DNA from 3 places in the Cytobacillus oceanisediminis genome. Region 1 is predicted to be linked to each of the others. Evidence: riboswitches for the same ligand, from Rfam matches in the RefSeq annotation. Region 1 holds a riboswitch; each other region holds the start of a gene.
The links. Region 1 has a riboswitch for glycine ahead of IRB79_RS04345 (trimeric intracellular cation channel family protein). Riboswitches for the same ligand answer to the same signal wherever they lie in the genome.
Positions count from the first base shown of each region.

Region 2: another riboswitch for glycine. It lies ahead of purU (formyltetrahydrofolate deformylase); the one in region 1 lies ahead of IRB79_RS04345 (trimeric intracellular cation channel family protein).
Region 3: another riboswitch for glycine. It lies ahead of gcvT (glycine cleavage system aminomethyltransferase GcvT); the one in region 1 lies ahead of IRB79_RS04345 (trimeric intracellular cation channel family protein).

Region 1 covers NZ_CP065511.1:827,568-831,855, forward strand. Annotated here, with positions in the region: gene IRB79_RS04340 (amidohydrolase) at 1-1,015, shown strand, start outside; gene IRB79_RS04345 (trimeric intracellular cation channel family protein) at 1,056-1,658, opposite strand; glycine riboswitch at 1,679-1,759, opposite strand; glycine riboswitch at 1,762-1,855, opposite strand; gene blaI (penicillinase repressor BlaI) at 2,112-2,498, opposite strand; gene IRB79_RS04355 (BlaR1 family beta-lactam sensor/signal transducer) at 2,533-4,288, opposite strand, start outside.
Region 2 covers NZ_CP065511.1:663,045-667,332, reverse strand. Annotated here, with positions in the region: gene IRB79_RS03385 (hypothetical protein) at 1-124, shown strand, start outside; gene IRB79_RS03380 (FbpB family small basic protein) at 496-621, opposite strand; gene purU (formyltetrahydrofolate deformylase) at 702-1,568, opposite strand; glycine riboswitch at 1,716-1,815, opposite strand; gene IRB79_RS03370 (MFS transporter) at 1,999-3,186, opposite strand; gene IRB79_RS03365 (glycosyltransferase) at 3,322-3,960, opposite strand; gene IRB79_RS03360 (aspartate kinase) at 4,165-4,288, opposite strand, start outside.
Region 3 covers NZ_CP065511.1:4,307,107-4,311,394, reverse strand. Annotated here, with positions in the region: gene IRB79_RS21625 (YqhG family protein) at 1-343, opposite strand, end outside; gene IRB79_RS21620 (DEAD/DEAH box helicase) at 321-2,009, opposite strand; glycine riboswitch at 2,190-2,277, shown strand; gene gcvT (glycine cleavage system aminomethyltransferase GcvT) at 2,438-3,541, shown strand; gene gcvPA (aminomethyl-transferring glycine dehydrogenase subunit GcvPA) at 3,558-4,288, shown strand, end outside.

The sequences.
Region 1 (4,288 bases):
TATTGAAGGTGGTAACCTGGGAAAAACCGTGGCACTTCGGGCTGATTTTGATGCGCTTCCTATTAAAGAAGAACTGGATGTTCCGTTTAAGTCAAAAAAGGAAGGTATCATGCATGCTTGCGGCCATGATGCACATACAGCATACCTTATGGTTTTGGCTGACTGTTTAATCCAATTAAAAGATAAGATCCATGGCACCGTGAAAATAATCCATCAGCATGCGGAAGAAGAGCCTCCAGGCGGAGCAAAAAGCATTGTTGAGGAAGGATTTCTCGCTGATGTCCATGCAATTTTTGGCATACATGTTTTGCCGATCGCCCCTGCTGGAACTGTTGGCTATCACAGCGGATATTCCTTTAATGGCCGCGCTTATTTTAAACTTAGAGTGCAGGCAAGCGGCGGACACGGTTCCTCTCCGCATAAGGCCAACGATGCTATTGTGGCAGGCGCTTATTTTGTAACAGCTATCCAAACAGTTGTGAGCCGCAGAGTGGATCCGTTTCATGCCGGTGTAGTGACAATTGGTTCATTTGATGGTAAAGGGAGTTTTAATGTGATCAAGGATCATATCGAAATTGAGGGGGATGTACGCTATTCCAATGATGAAACAAAGGATGTGATGAATAGAGAAATTCACCGCATTGTAAATGGTCTTGAGGAGTTATTTGGTGTAAGCTGTGAGCTAACGTATGAACCCGACTATCCGCCGCTGTATAATGATCCTGAATTGACAAGGTTTGTCGCGGATACGCTTTCAGCAGCCGGGGATAAAGACATTATCGAGATAAAGGAATTTCCTAAAATGGCACCATCGGACGATTTTGCGTATTATTTGGAGAAGGTCCCTGGCTGTTATTTTTATATTGGGTGCACGCCAAAGGGAACAGAAGAACCATACTTCAATCACCACCCTAAATTTGATATCGATGAGGGTTCGATGCTTGTTGCCGCAAAATCAGTGGGATATGTTGTTTGCCATTATTTTAATAAAAAAGAAAACAAAAGCTCACGCTGATGTGAGCTTTTTATGTTTAAAGGAATTCGCTTTTAACTTCTTATTGTTTTTGAATAGATTTGATAGGCAATCTCCAGCTGTAATGATGCGAAATTCCTCGCAGCATTAAAGTAACAGTAAAAAGAATATAGAAATGATAAGACTTTGATAGCCAATCAAGGCCTATAATAAACCCCGCAAAGATGGCCCATAAAAGATATACTTCATCACGTAAAACAATGGGCTTTCGCTGAGCCAGCACATCGCGGATCATTCCTCCGCCGGCACCGGTTATGGCAGCTGAGAACATAACAGCAAATAAGGGTAAATCAATTGATTGTGCATACATAGCTCCCTGAACAGCAAACGCTGACAAGCCAATTGAGTCAAAAATACTCCATTTCGTCAAAAGCTGAACTGCGCTGCTTGGCAATATGATGACAATGCTGATGGTAATAAGGGCAACGATAAAAAGAGTCGTTTGCTGCCATAATTCTATGATCGGAATGCCAGTAAGAAGGTTTCTGATAGCCCCGCCTCCAAATGCTGTAATTAACCCCAAAACATAGGCGCCCATAATGTCGTATTTTACTTCCAGTGCAACGACTGCCCCGCTCATTGCAAATGCAATGGTTCCAATCACGTTCAATACATCCCAAACCATACAATCCCCCTAATCAAGTATCTCTGTCCTTGTACCTGAGAGGTTTACCTATTCTATATTAAAAGGCCTGCCCCGTGGGTGCGTGATACGCTCTCCAGAGAAGCGTCCCGCAGCAGTCTTCTTACCTGAGAGATTCATCTTTCCTATAGATTTGCCCCTTCGGTGACGTACAATACGTTCTCTCCCGCAGCAGTCATTCGCTAGTATTTGTTTTTATAATTATAAAGTATAGAGCAGAGGCTTGGACAGTCAATTAAAATGTCTAAGTGGAAGTTTGAAAAGGGGGAACTGAACATGATCCCCTGGTGCTATGGCGTGCATAATTCTGCTTGTAGGGATTGGTGCCACCATTGTATTAAAGCGGAAATGAAGCAGGGGCAGTCGCTGCTTTTGGGTGCGTCAAAGAAGTGAACGCTAAAAACCCCTACAATTGTAGAGGATCTCGCATGAAGGTTATTCATCCTTCTTTTGTTTCTTTGCCAAAATCGTCCGCAGTTCGTTAATTTCCTCATCAGACAGGGAGTCTTCCTGGATGAATTGGACTAGCATGGATTTCACCGTTCCGCCATAGATTCGCTTGATAAAGGATTGAGCTTCTGCCCGCTGGCATTCATCCTGTGAATATAACGGGAAAAAGGTATAGATTCTCTGGTTTTTATTTACGCCCACTACATTCTTTTGGACAAGCCTGTCCAGAAGAGTACGGATTGTTTTGGGCTTCCAGTCTGTGCACTCTTGTAAGGATAGAATGACTTCATTAGCCGTTTTGGGTGCGCCGTGCCAAAGGACTGTCATGACTTCCCACTCGGATTCTGAAATGCTGGGAATCCTATCAGTCATATTACCGCCCTCCTTCTTTAATGAGATGAACGAATTAATAAATACCTTTTTTCTTCAAAATGGATAATGTAATTTCAGCTGCTTTACTTCCATTGGAGTTATCTTCATTCTGTATATTCGTTGCAAAAAAGTATGTGTCCTGCTCTGACTCAACATAACCGATGAACCATCCATTGATGTTTTTTCCATTTACAGTGCCTGTACCTGTTTTTCCTGAAAGGAGGGCCCCTTCTTTTCCTTCTAGTTTAATGGAATCTTTCACCGTTTGGATATTCTTTTCTTTAAAACCAAATTCGTTGGCATAAAATTTTTTTAGCAGCTGAACTTGTTCCACTGGAGAAATTTTAAGGGAAGATTCCAGCCAATATTCGTCTATTCCACCAGATAGATCGCGATTCCCGTACCTGATTCGGTCTAGAAAAGTTTGAATCGTACCGGGATGAGCCTGCTTGTCTAACGTCTGAAAATACCATGTAACGGAATTTTTTATTGCCGAAGTTAAATTCTGATCCGCATTCCAGGAATCAATAGGATATTTAAGTCCGTTCCATTTGGCCAAGGAGTTTTCATCCGTTATGGTGCCTGACTCTAAACCAAGCAGAGCACTATAAATTTTATAAGTAGAATTTGGTGAAACCCTTAATATGCTTTGTTTTTTATTATGAATAAGATAGTGGTCTGCTTCTTTATCATACAATACAAAACTTCCATTATATCCTGCAAAATAATCACCTAAATCCTCATATATAATGTTATCATCCTTGAATTTATAGCTGCCATCTTCATGAGCCATTACTGATATAAATGGAGCCTGGCCTGCAATAAATATCCCCGCCAAAATGATTATAACCGCACTTTTCCATCTCAGCAGTTTTGATTCCGACTTAAAACAGGCAATTTTTTCAATTCTCGTTTTGATTTGTTTCTTTGACCCGTTTAAATGGTCTGCCAAATCGACTGTCACTGCCCTTGAGGCTTTATGGGCAAAATGAATAATGCTGTTGCCATACTCCATATAAGACTGCTCATCCAAAGAATTTAAAACCGCCGCATCACAGGCAATTTCGCGATCCAGCCTCATTCTCCTAAAAGCTAGCCAAACTAGAGGATTAAACCAATATAGTATTTGAAAAATCACGATTAAATAATTGACTGCAACATCTTTATTTTTATAGTGGTTCAGTTCATGTAAAAAGATATATTCTATATCCTTTTCAGAAAGCCACTTGTCAAAATGGCGGGGAAGCACCACATAAGTCTTAAAAAATCCAAACGTCATTGGGGTTTTAACGAGAGATGACTCTCCAACAATAATACTCCTAGAAATCTTCAGTTTGTGTTTGCAGTGTTCGAATAATGATAAAAGCCCGTTATTTCTCAGGCTGTTTGTATGTTTCTTTATTTTACTGATCTTAAGCCTTGCGATCAGCGTAAATACAGCTAAAACAGCCACCCCCGAAATCCAAATATAGAATAAAGCATTATTTATTAATGTTAAGTCGTAGCGTTCCACCGAAACGGCTATGTCTTCCATCCAATTATTTTGCCTTAAAGGACTCTCCGCAGATGGTGCAATTTGGGATTGGACGCTGCTCTTGCTATTCCAAAAGGAAAATGAATCGGAAAAAGGCATGAGTTGTATTGGAATAAGAGGCAGTGGTAAAGCAAGCAATAATAGAAACCAAAGATTATAGTGAGCTTGTGCTGTTAAATGTTTCTTAAAAATGTTTTTTAACAGAAGAATGACTCCGATTGTAAAAGAAGACACCAGCAGACATTCCAAAAAAACA
Region 2 (4,288 bases), 160 kb from region 1:
AGCCATCACAATCCTAACCATTATCCTTTTTATATACAGTGCCCTGCACATCATCGCCCGCAGGAAAAGGATATTCTATACTCCCATCTTCTACGAGGCGAATTATGTAATCCACACTCCTTAATTGTCCAACAAAACAATTAAAGGAGGAAACGAATAATGTGGATTCGATTCTTAATGATTGGGTTATTTTCATTAACAGCTTCCAGCCTGTTCTTTTATCAGGGAATGGAAATGTATCATGCTTTCACAGATTTCTTTAGACAAAAATAAGAAGTTGGCGCCCAGGGACTCCCTGGGTGTTTTTAGTTTTTTCTATCAACAGGAACTACTTATCTGCATTAGTTCCCTTCGTCCCCTCATTAGCTCCCTTCGTTCATTCCCTGCTCTTCCCGCAGGCACTAATCCTCAATACATCTCCCGCCATTTTCACTTTTTAACTCAGCTCATAAAAAAACACCCGGCCTGTTTTATTCCCAGGCTGGGTGTTCATTCTTAATGTGCTTTTGCATATTTATCGTCTATCTTCTTTTCGATCTTTTCAAGCTCACGGCTATCTTTTAAAAGCTCTTCTTTATTTGCCTTAATCATTTCAATCATTGATAATTTTTTCTTTTTCATTTCTGCTCACCTTCTCTCACGATGTTCGTAAACTCTTGGATGCTGGATCTTTTTTTTTGACAGAGCATGTTGTCTGTCACCTAAAATACAATCGTCTTATTTCCATGCACAATAACTTTGTCTTCCACATGCCAGGCGACTGCCTGGGCTAGAACCTGTCTTTCCACATGACGTCCTGCAATTTTGAGATCCTGTGCAGTGTGGCGGTGATTAACCCGCTGGACATCCTGCTCAATGATCGGGCCTTCATCCAAATCATTCGTTACATAATGAGCTGTTGCCCCAATCAGCTTGACTCCGCGGTTAAACGCCCGTGCATAAGGATTGGCTCCCACGAAGGCTGGCAGAAAGCTATGATGGATATTGATAATCCTATTTGGATATTTGGAAATAAAGCTCGGCGAAAGAATCTGCATATATCTCGCCAGTACAATGAAATCCACTTTTCCATCCAGCAGCTCCACCGACTTTTGCTCGGCTTCAGCTTTAGTGTCAGGTGTAATCGGAACATGATGATAAGGTATTCCAAAACCCTCCACCACTTCCCTCATGTCGGGATGATTGCTGATCACCAAGGGAATATCCACTTCAAGCTCCTTCGACTTCCAGCGCCATAGCAGCTCCAGCAGACAGTGATCCATCTTAGAAACAAATATGGCCATCCGCTTGCGCTCGCCTTTGCCGCTCAGCTTCCACTCCATTGAGTATTCCCTGGCCATTTCAGGCAGATCCTCTTTCAGTTTTGAAAAGGACTCATCAAAATGATTCATATCGAATTCAATCCGCATAAAGAAGATGCCTGCCAGCGGATCGGTTGTGTGCTGGTCAAAATGGACAATGTTAGCCTTATGCTCCAGCAGGAAATTGGAGACTGTGGAGATAATGCCTGGCCTCTCAGGACAGGATATCAGCAATGTCGCCCGGTTTGCGTTGATATTTGTATTCATATAGATTCCTCCATCTGCATTTCCCGAAGCTGCCATCCATATAAAAAGGACAGAAAAAGGCGGCTTCTTCATCCCCCTTCTCTGTCCTTTTACCTGAGAGTTTGACCCCTTTGGTGTCGCAAGATTCCTGCGCGCTCTCCAGAGATGCGTCTGACTGCGGTCTGTCTACCTGAGAGATTGGCTTCAAGGGTATTTTTGAAGCTTGCTCCTTCGGTGGCTATTGAATGCTCTCTCCCGCAGCCGTCATTCGCTCAATATTTTTGTTATTTTCAGAATAATACATTATTTAAACCGTGTCAATCGAACTGCGTTTCTTTCACAAAATTGCCACAATTATAACCAACTATTTTCTTTAAATTCCGATTAATAATTTGCTTTTGAATAAAGGGCGGAAAAAAAAAGCCTGAAGACAATGTCTCCAAGCCGTTTTCTATACAGCCGCTTTCGGTTTCGGCTCCTTTTTTTGCCAAGCAATCGTGATAAACAATGTAACGATCAATAAGGCCAGACCGAGAACAAACGGATAGGTAATCCGCACATCGTAAAGTACACCGGCAATCGTTGGCCCAAGCACGTTTCCAATACTCATATAAGCATTGTTCATACCCATCGCAAATCCCTGCTCATTGCCGGCCATTTTTGAGATTAGCGTGGTTAAAACCGGACGCAGGATGGAAGTAGCAAGGAAAATGATCAGCGAAATAACGAAGAAAAGCGCATAGCTGCCTGCAAACAGCGAGACAAGGAATCCTGACGCTGCAACAGCTAAAAAGATATTCAATACCTTTCCTTCTCCGAATTTATTAACCACCCGATCAACTACAAATAACTGAACAATTACACTAATGACCCCCGTTGAAGTCACCATAATGGCAATTTCCTGGGGAGTAGCAGCAAACTCATTATCAAGGTACAGCCCCAGCACAGATTCATACGCCATTAGCCCAAAGCTCATCACCAATGTAATGACAAGCGGAATAAAATAAGGCTTCTTAACAGACATTGCCAGCTTCTTGACCATTGGTTCCTCTTCAGGCATCTCTCCTGGCACGGTCTGCAATGTGCTGCTTTCTTTGAGGAGCACAATTGAAAAAATAACAGCCACTAGAGATACAAGTGCTGAAATCAGAAATGGCATTTTCAAGCCGAAGTCTGCCAAAAATCCGCCAATTCCAGGTCCAACAACAATTCCAAGTGACATCGCAGCTGAGACAAGGCCATTTCCTTTTGCACGCTGCTCCATGGTAGTAATATCTGCAATGTAAGCAAAAATAGCTGGAATCAGCAAGGCTGCCCCAATGCCTCCAATGACACGTGAAAAGTAAAGCAGCCAAATGGAATCTACTGCATAAAAGACAAGCATGGATAAAGTCAGACCAGCTAACCCGTAAATAATCATCTTTCTGCGTCCGTACTGGTCAGCCCATTTCCCCGCAATGGGAGAAAAAATCAGCTGGGCACCCGCAAAAATGGCAATCATCAGGCCTGCTGCCGTTCCCCCCTGATTAATGGATTCCAAATAAGCCGGCAAAATCGGAATGATAATCCCAAAGCTTCCGATCGCAATAAACATATTGATCATCAATATGATCATCTTTTTCTTTTGATCCCCTGACATAGCGGATACCCCTCCTTCTATATGTGAAAAATTTACATTATTTTTTTCGGCACGCTAAATAGCTTATAATGAGACGGGCTGCTTTGTCAAAGGAAAAAAAAGAGAAGCTCCAGCATGTGCTGAAGCCCCTTGTATTTACCCTTTAAATTTGTCCGGGAATTGCTTCACAACCGCATCAGAAATGGCATCTGCCATCATGATAATATGCGTTATTCCATCATCAATCGAAACAATTCTTGCATCCCAATCCTTAACCAGGCTTGCTGTTAAATCATCCGTCACTAATTCAAGATGCGTGTATAGCAATTTTTTTACATCTTCATTTTTTAAATTAGGATTGGCTTCGCTTAGAAAAGCAGCGATATCATCGGCATTGCGATACCATTCTTTGTTCAGCTGATTCACTTTGGCGCCTTGCCCGCTCTTGGCAGCTTCAACAATATCTCCTGCAATAACGATATGCTCCTTAAGCAGCTCTGTAAGCTTATTTCCTGCAGCATCTCCATAATAGGGCTTTATCGAATTGCCGATGTCCTCCTGTTTTTTCAAGAGCCTTGCCAGAACCTGCTTCTGATCCTCTGCCCCGGCTGTTGTAGCACTTGTAATATAATTGCTTGTCCATAATACATGGTCGATCCATAATCTGCGGAATTCATTTTCAAACTTAACCTCTGATTGGGTGATACACGGTTTCTGTGCAGCTGCATTGCCCGGGGCTGCCAGCATATTCAGCGGCATCAGCAGCATTATTAATAAGATCAGTAATTTCTTCATATCCTTTTCTCCTTCCATATTGAAAAAGTTTCCTTCTTATTTTGATTATCTTAAGATTTTTCATTCAAAAAAATAAAGCTCGAGGTTTATGCCTCCAGCTTTTCAATCAAACGTTTGATTTATTTACCTTATCTTGCTGTAATAGGAATTTTATTGTACTTATTTGCATATAAAGCATATTTACTTTCGGATATTGTATAATTATCACACCACTGCTGCCGCAGCAAAGAACTCATTGTAAAGCGCCTGTACCGCGCGTTTTTCATCCACTGCCTGTACGCCAAACATCATGCTCACTTCAGATGAGCCCTGATTGATCATTTCCATA
Region 3 (4,288 bases), 1.9 Mb from region 1:
GCATGCCTGGTGCCTGCCGGTGGTTTTCATATAATCGTATATAGCCTGCCAGGTTTCGGGCTGAATGAAAGATCTGGTGAAGTCTTGGGGAGCCAAAATGAATGACTTCCCCCTTAATATGCGCAGGGGCGAGCTGCTGGTTTGTAATAAGTGTAAGCTGCATGGGGTTAGGGACTCCGCCTGTTTTTTCGAGATAATGCCAATAAAAGGGGCGATTCATTAATTCCTTATCCAAATCAATCGTCAGCTGTACGGTTATATACCCCGGGCCTTTATCAATTATTTCGCATCCATTTGCGTGAAAATACCTTTCAAGGAATTTATGAATTTCCTGTTGCTGCATTCAGCCCACCTTCTTTCATATCTTCAGCAAATTGAATCATGCTCGTCAGGTTCTCCATTTTGATTCGCATTTCACCTTCTGAAGCTGATCTTCCGAAAATATCAACAAGGTGATCGTCAATACTGCCAAATTCAAGTTTTGTTAAAATATCATCCAAATCACCGATGACTTTTTCGAAAAGATGTATTTTCTCATATAAAAGCTTCATTACATGTTCTTCGACTGTATCTTTCGTGGCAAAATTATAAATCATGACATCCTTTTCCTGGCCGAGACGATGGATACGTCCAATCCTTTGTTCGAGACGCATTGGATTCCAGGGGAGATCGAAATTAATGATATGATTGCAGAATTGCAGGTTTATCCCTTCCCCGCCTGCTTCTGTTGCAATCAGGACTTGAGCTTTCTTTTGGAAAAGCTCCCTCATCCAGTCCTTTTTGCCTCTTTTAAATCCTCCCCTGAACGGCACAGATGTAATTCCATATTGTTTTAAAAACCACTGAAGATACATTTGTGTTGCTCTGTATTCAGTAAAGATTATGACCTTGTCGTTTATTGTTTGTATTAATTCCAGAGCTTTTTGAGCTTTGGAATTTTGCTGGACAGCTTCAACTTTTTTAATAAGGCATTGTATTTGTTCCTGAAAAGCTATTGAGGGCTGTTCCTGTCTTTTCAGCATATTCTGAAGGGTAAAATAGACAGCTTCCCTGCTGCTGCATGCCTCTCTTTGCAGGGTCATCACTGAAAATTGGCTGGAACTGACCCAATCACCTTCCCCTCGCAGCTCTGTTACAGCTTCATAAAGCTCGCGCTCAGCCTGCGAAAATTCAATCGGTATTGTTTCCACATGTCTTTTGGTCCATTCGATTCCTGTATCTGCCCTGCGGTTGCGGATCATGACTTTGTTTACGAGTTCTTTTAGATGTGCATCATCGTTTAAAGAACGCGAGTCCTTTTTATAATTCTCATAAAAGGCTGATTCATTGCCCAGGTGGCCGGGTTTGAGCAAGGACACAAGATTGAATATCTCACTGATGCGATTCTGAATGGGTGTTGCTGTTAAAAGGAGGCAAAACTTCTTTTTCAGGTTTTGCACAAACTCATAGTTTTTGGTTTTATTATTTTTAAGCTTGTGAGCTTCGTCTATAATGATCAGATCATAATCCAGGCTGTAGATAATGTCCCGATGGGGATTGCGTTTGGCTGTATCGATGGATGATACCACAACGTCGCATTGTTCCCATACATAGCTTTTCCGCTGTGCCACAGCCGGAATGAAAAATTTGCTGTTCAGCTCCATGGCCCACTGTGAAACGAGGGAAGCAGGAACAAGTATAAGGACTTTTTTTACGAGTCCTCTGATCATATATTCCTTTAATATCAGACCAGCTTCTATCGTTTTACCGAGACCGACTTCATCAGCAAGGATCGCTTTGCCGTTCATGCTTTCAACAACCTGCCTGGCTACTTCCAGCTGATGAGGGAGGGGAGTAAGGTTCGGCAGATGCTTTGGAGCCTGCAGGCCTTCAAAATCAGGAATAGTCGTGTGATTTTCAACCTCTACAGCCAGTTTATAAAGCTCCCAATTTCCCCATGGGCCGTCGTCATCAATTCTTTTTAAGAATTCATCCTGCCAGGCAGAATCAAAGCCAATTTGCACTGTCATAAAAACAGCTCCTTTTATCTATATAAAGATATTGCCCAAACCTCGTTAAGGTGGTACGATGTTAATAGCTTTGAAAGTTTTGAAAGTTAACACATTACATTTAGTTAACCGAAATAATGGATTCTTTATTTTTTCTGTTTGGTATAAGTATGACCAACTTGGAAAATTTTATAAATGCGAATGACAACAAGGGGAGAGACTACTTTGTAGCGCCGAAGGAGCAAGCAAAATCTGTGAATCTCTCAGGCAAAAGAACTCTTGTTTGACGCAGCTCTGGAGAGTGCTTTTAAATAAGCCACCCAAGGGGAAAGCCGGTTTCGGTAAACTTTCAGGTGCAAGGACAGAGATCTTCTCATAATTGAGGGGATACTCTGTCCTTTTTTATGTTCCTACAACAAACTTCAAAAGATTTTAAGGGGGACGAGTAAATGTCACAGTTAAAACGCACGCCTTTATTCGAGGTGTACAAAGATTACGGAGCAAAAACCATCGACTTCGGAGGCTGGGACCTTCCTGTTCAATTTTCAAGCATTAAAGAAGAACATGAAGCAGTCCGTACAAAAGCCGGCCTTTTTGATGTATCCCATATGGGTGAAATCGAAGTGAAGGGGACGGACAGCCTTAAATACCTTCAAAAAATGATGACGAACGATATTTCCAAATTAAAGAACTCAGGTGCTCAATATACAGCCATGTGTTATGAGAATGGCGGAACTGTTGATGATTTACTTGTCTATAAAATAGAGGATGACCACTATTTGCTGGTTGTAAATGCTTCCAATATTGAAAAGGACTTCAACTGGCTTGAGGACCATGCTGAAGGGAATGTGGAATTGAAAAACCTTTCTGAAGATATGGCACAGCTGGCAATTCAGGGGCCGCTTGCAGAAAAAGTGCTCCAAAAGCTTGCTGGCACGAACCTGTCGGATATAGGATTTTTCAAATTTCAGCAGGATGTCGATCTGAATGGCAAGAAAGCGCTCGTCTCCAGAACAGGATATACAGGAGAAGACGGATTTGAAGTTTACTGTGATGCCAAGGATGCAGCCGCATTATGGAATGAAATCCTTGAAGCAGGCAAAGAAGAAGGCGTGCTCCCATGCGGACTTGGCGCAAGGGATACACTTCGCTTTGAAGCCAACCTGGCACTCTATGGCCAGGAGCTCTCACCTGATATCACACCGCTTGAGGCAGGAATCGGCTTTGCTGTAAAAGTCAATAAAGAAGCTGACTTTATCGGCAAAGAAGTGCTTAAGAATCAAAAAGAAAATGGGGTTCCGCGCAAGCTGGCTGGAATTGAAATGATTGACCGCGGCATTCCGCGCCATGGCTATCCTGTATATAAAGGGGAAGAACTGATCGGGGAAGTGACAACAGGCACTCAATCGCCGACATTAAAAAAGAACATTGGCCTTGTCCTTATCAAGAAAGAGCATGCGGGTCCGGGAACTGAATTAGAAGTGGAAATTCGCGGCAAACGACTGAAGGCTAAGATTGCAGCAACACCTTTTTATAAAAGAGAAAAGAACTAACCGGGGGGAGAAAATGATGAAACATCGCTATTTACCGATGACAGAGTCTGACCAGAAAGCAATGTTTGAAAAAATCGGCGTCAGTTCTGTGGAAGAACTATTCAGTGATATTCCCGAAAGTGTAAGATTTAAGGGCGAATATAAAATCAAGCCGGCAAAATCAGAGACAGCCTTACTGAAAGAGCTTACTAAAATGGCTCAGAAAAATGCTGATCTTCGCACAAATACATCTTTCCTTGGTGCGGGTGTTTATGATCATTACATGCCAATCATTGTTGATCATGTTTTATCCCGTTCAGAGTTTTATACGGCCTATACTCCTTACCAGCCGGAAATTTCCCAGGGTGAGCTCCAGGCAATCTTTGAATTCCAGACAATGATCTGTGAGTTAACAGGAATGGATGTTGCCAACTCATCCATGTATGATGGCGGAACAGCACTTGCCGAAGCAGCCATGCTAAGCGCAGGCAGCACACGCCGCAAGAAGATACTTATCTCAAGCGCAGTTCATCCTGAATCTAAAGAAGTAGTCAAGACATACGCAAAGGGCCAGTATATTGAAGTGATTGAAATCCCTCATAAAGACGGCATCACAGATCTTGAAGCTCTAAATGGACTGATTGGCGATGACATCGCAGCTGTCATTGTACAGTATCCTAACTTTTTTGGCAGAGTCGAGCCTTTAAAAGAGCTTGAGGAAATTATTCATGCCCATAAATCCATGTTTGTTGTTTCAAGCAACCCGCT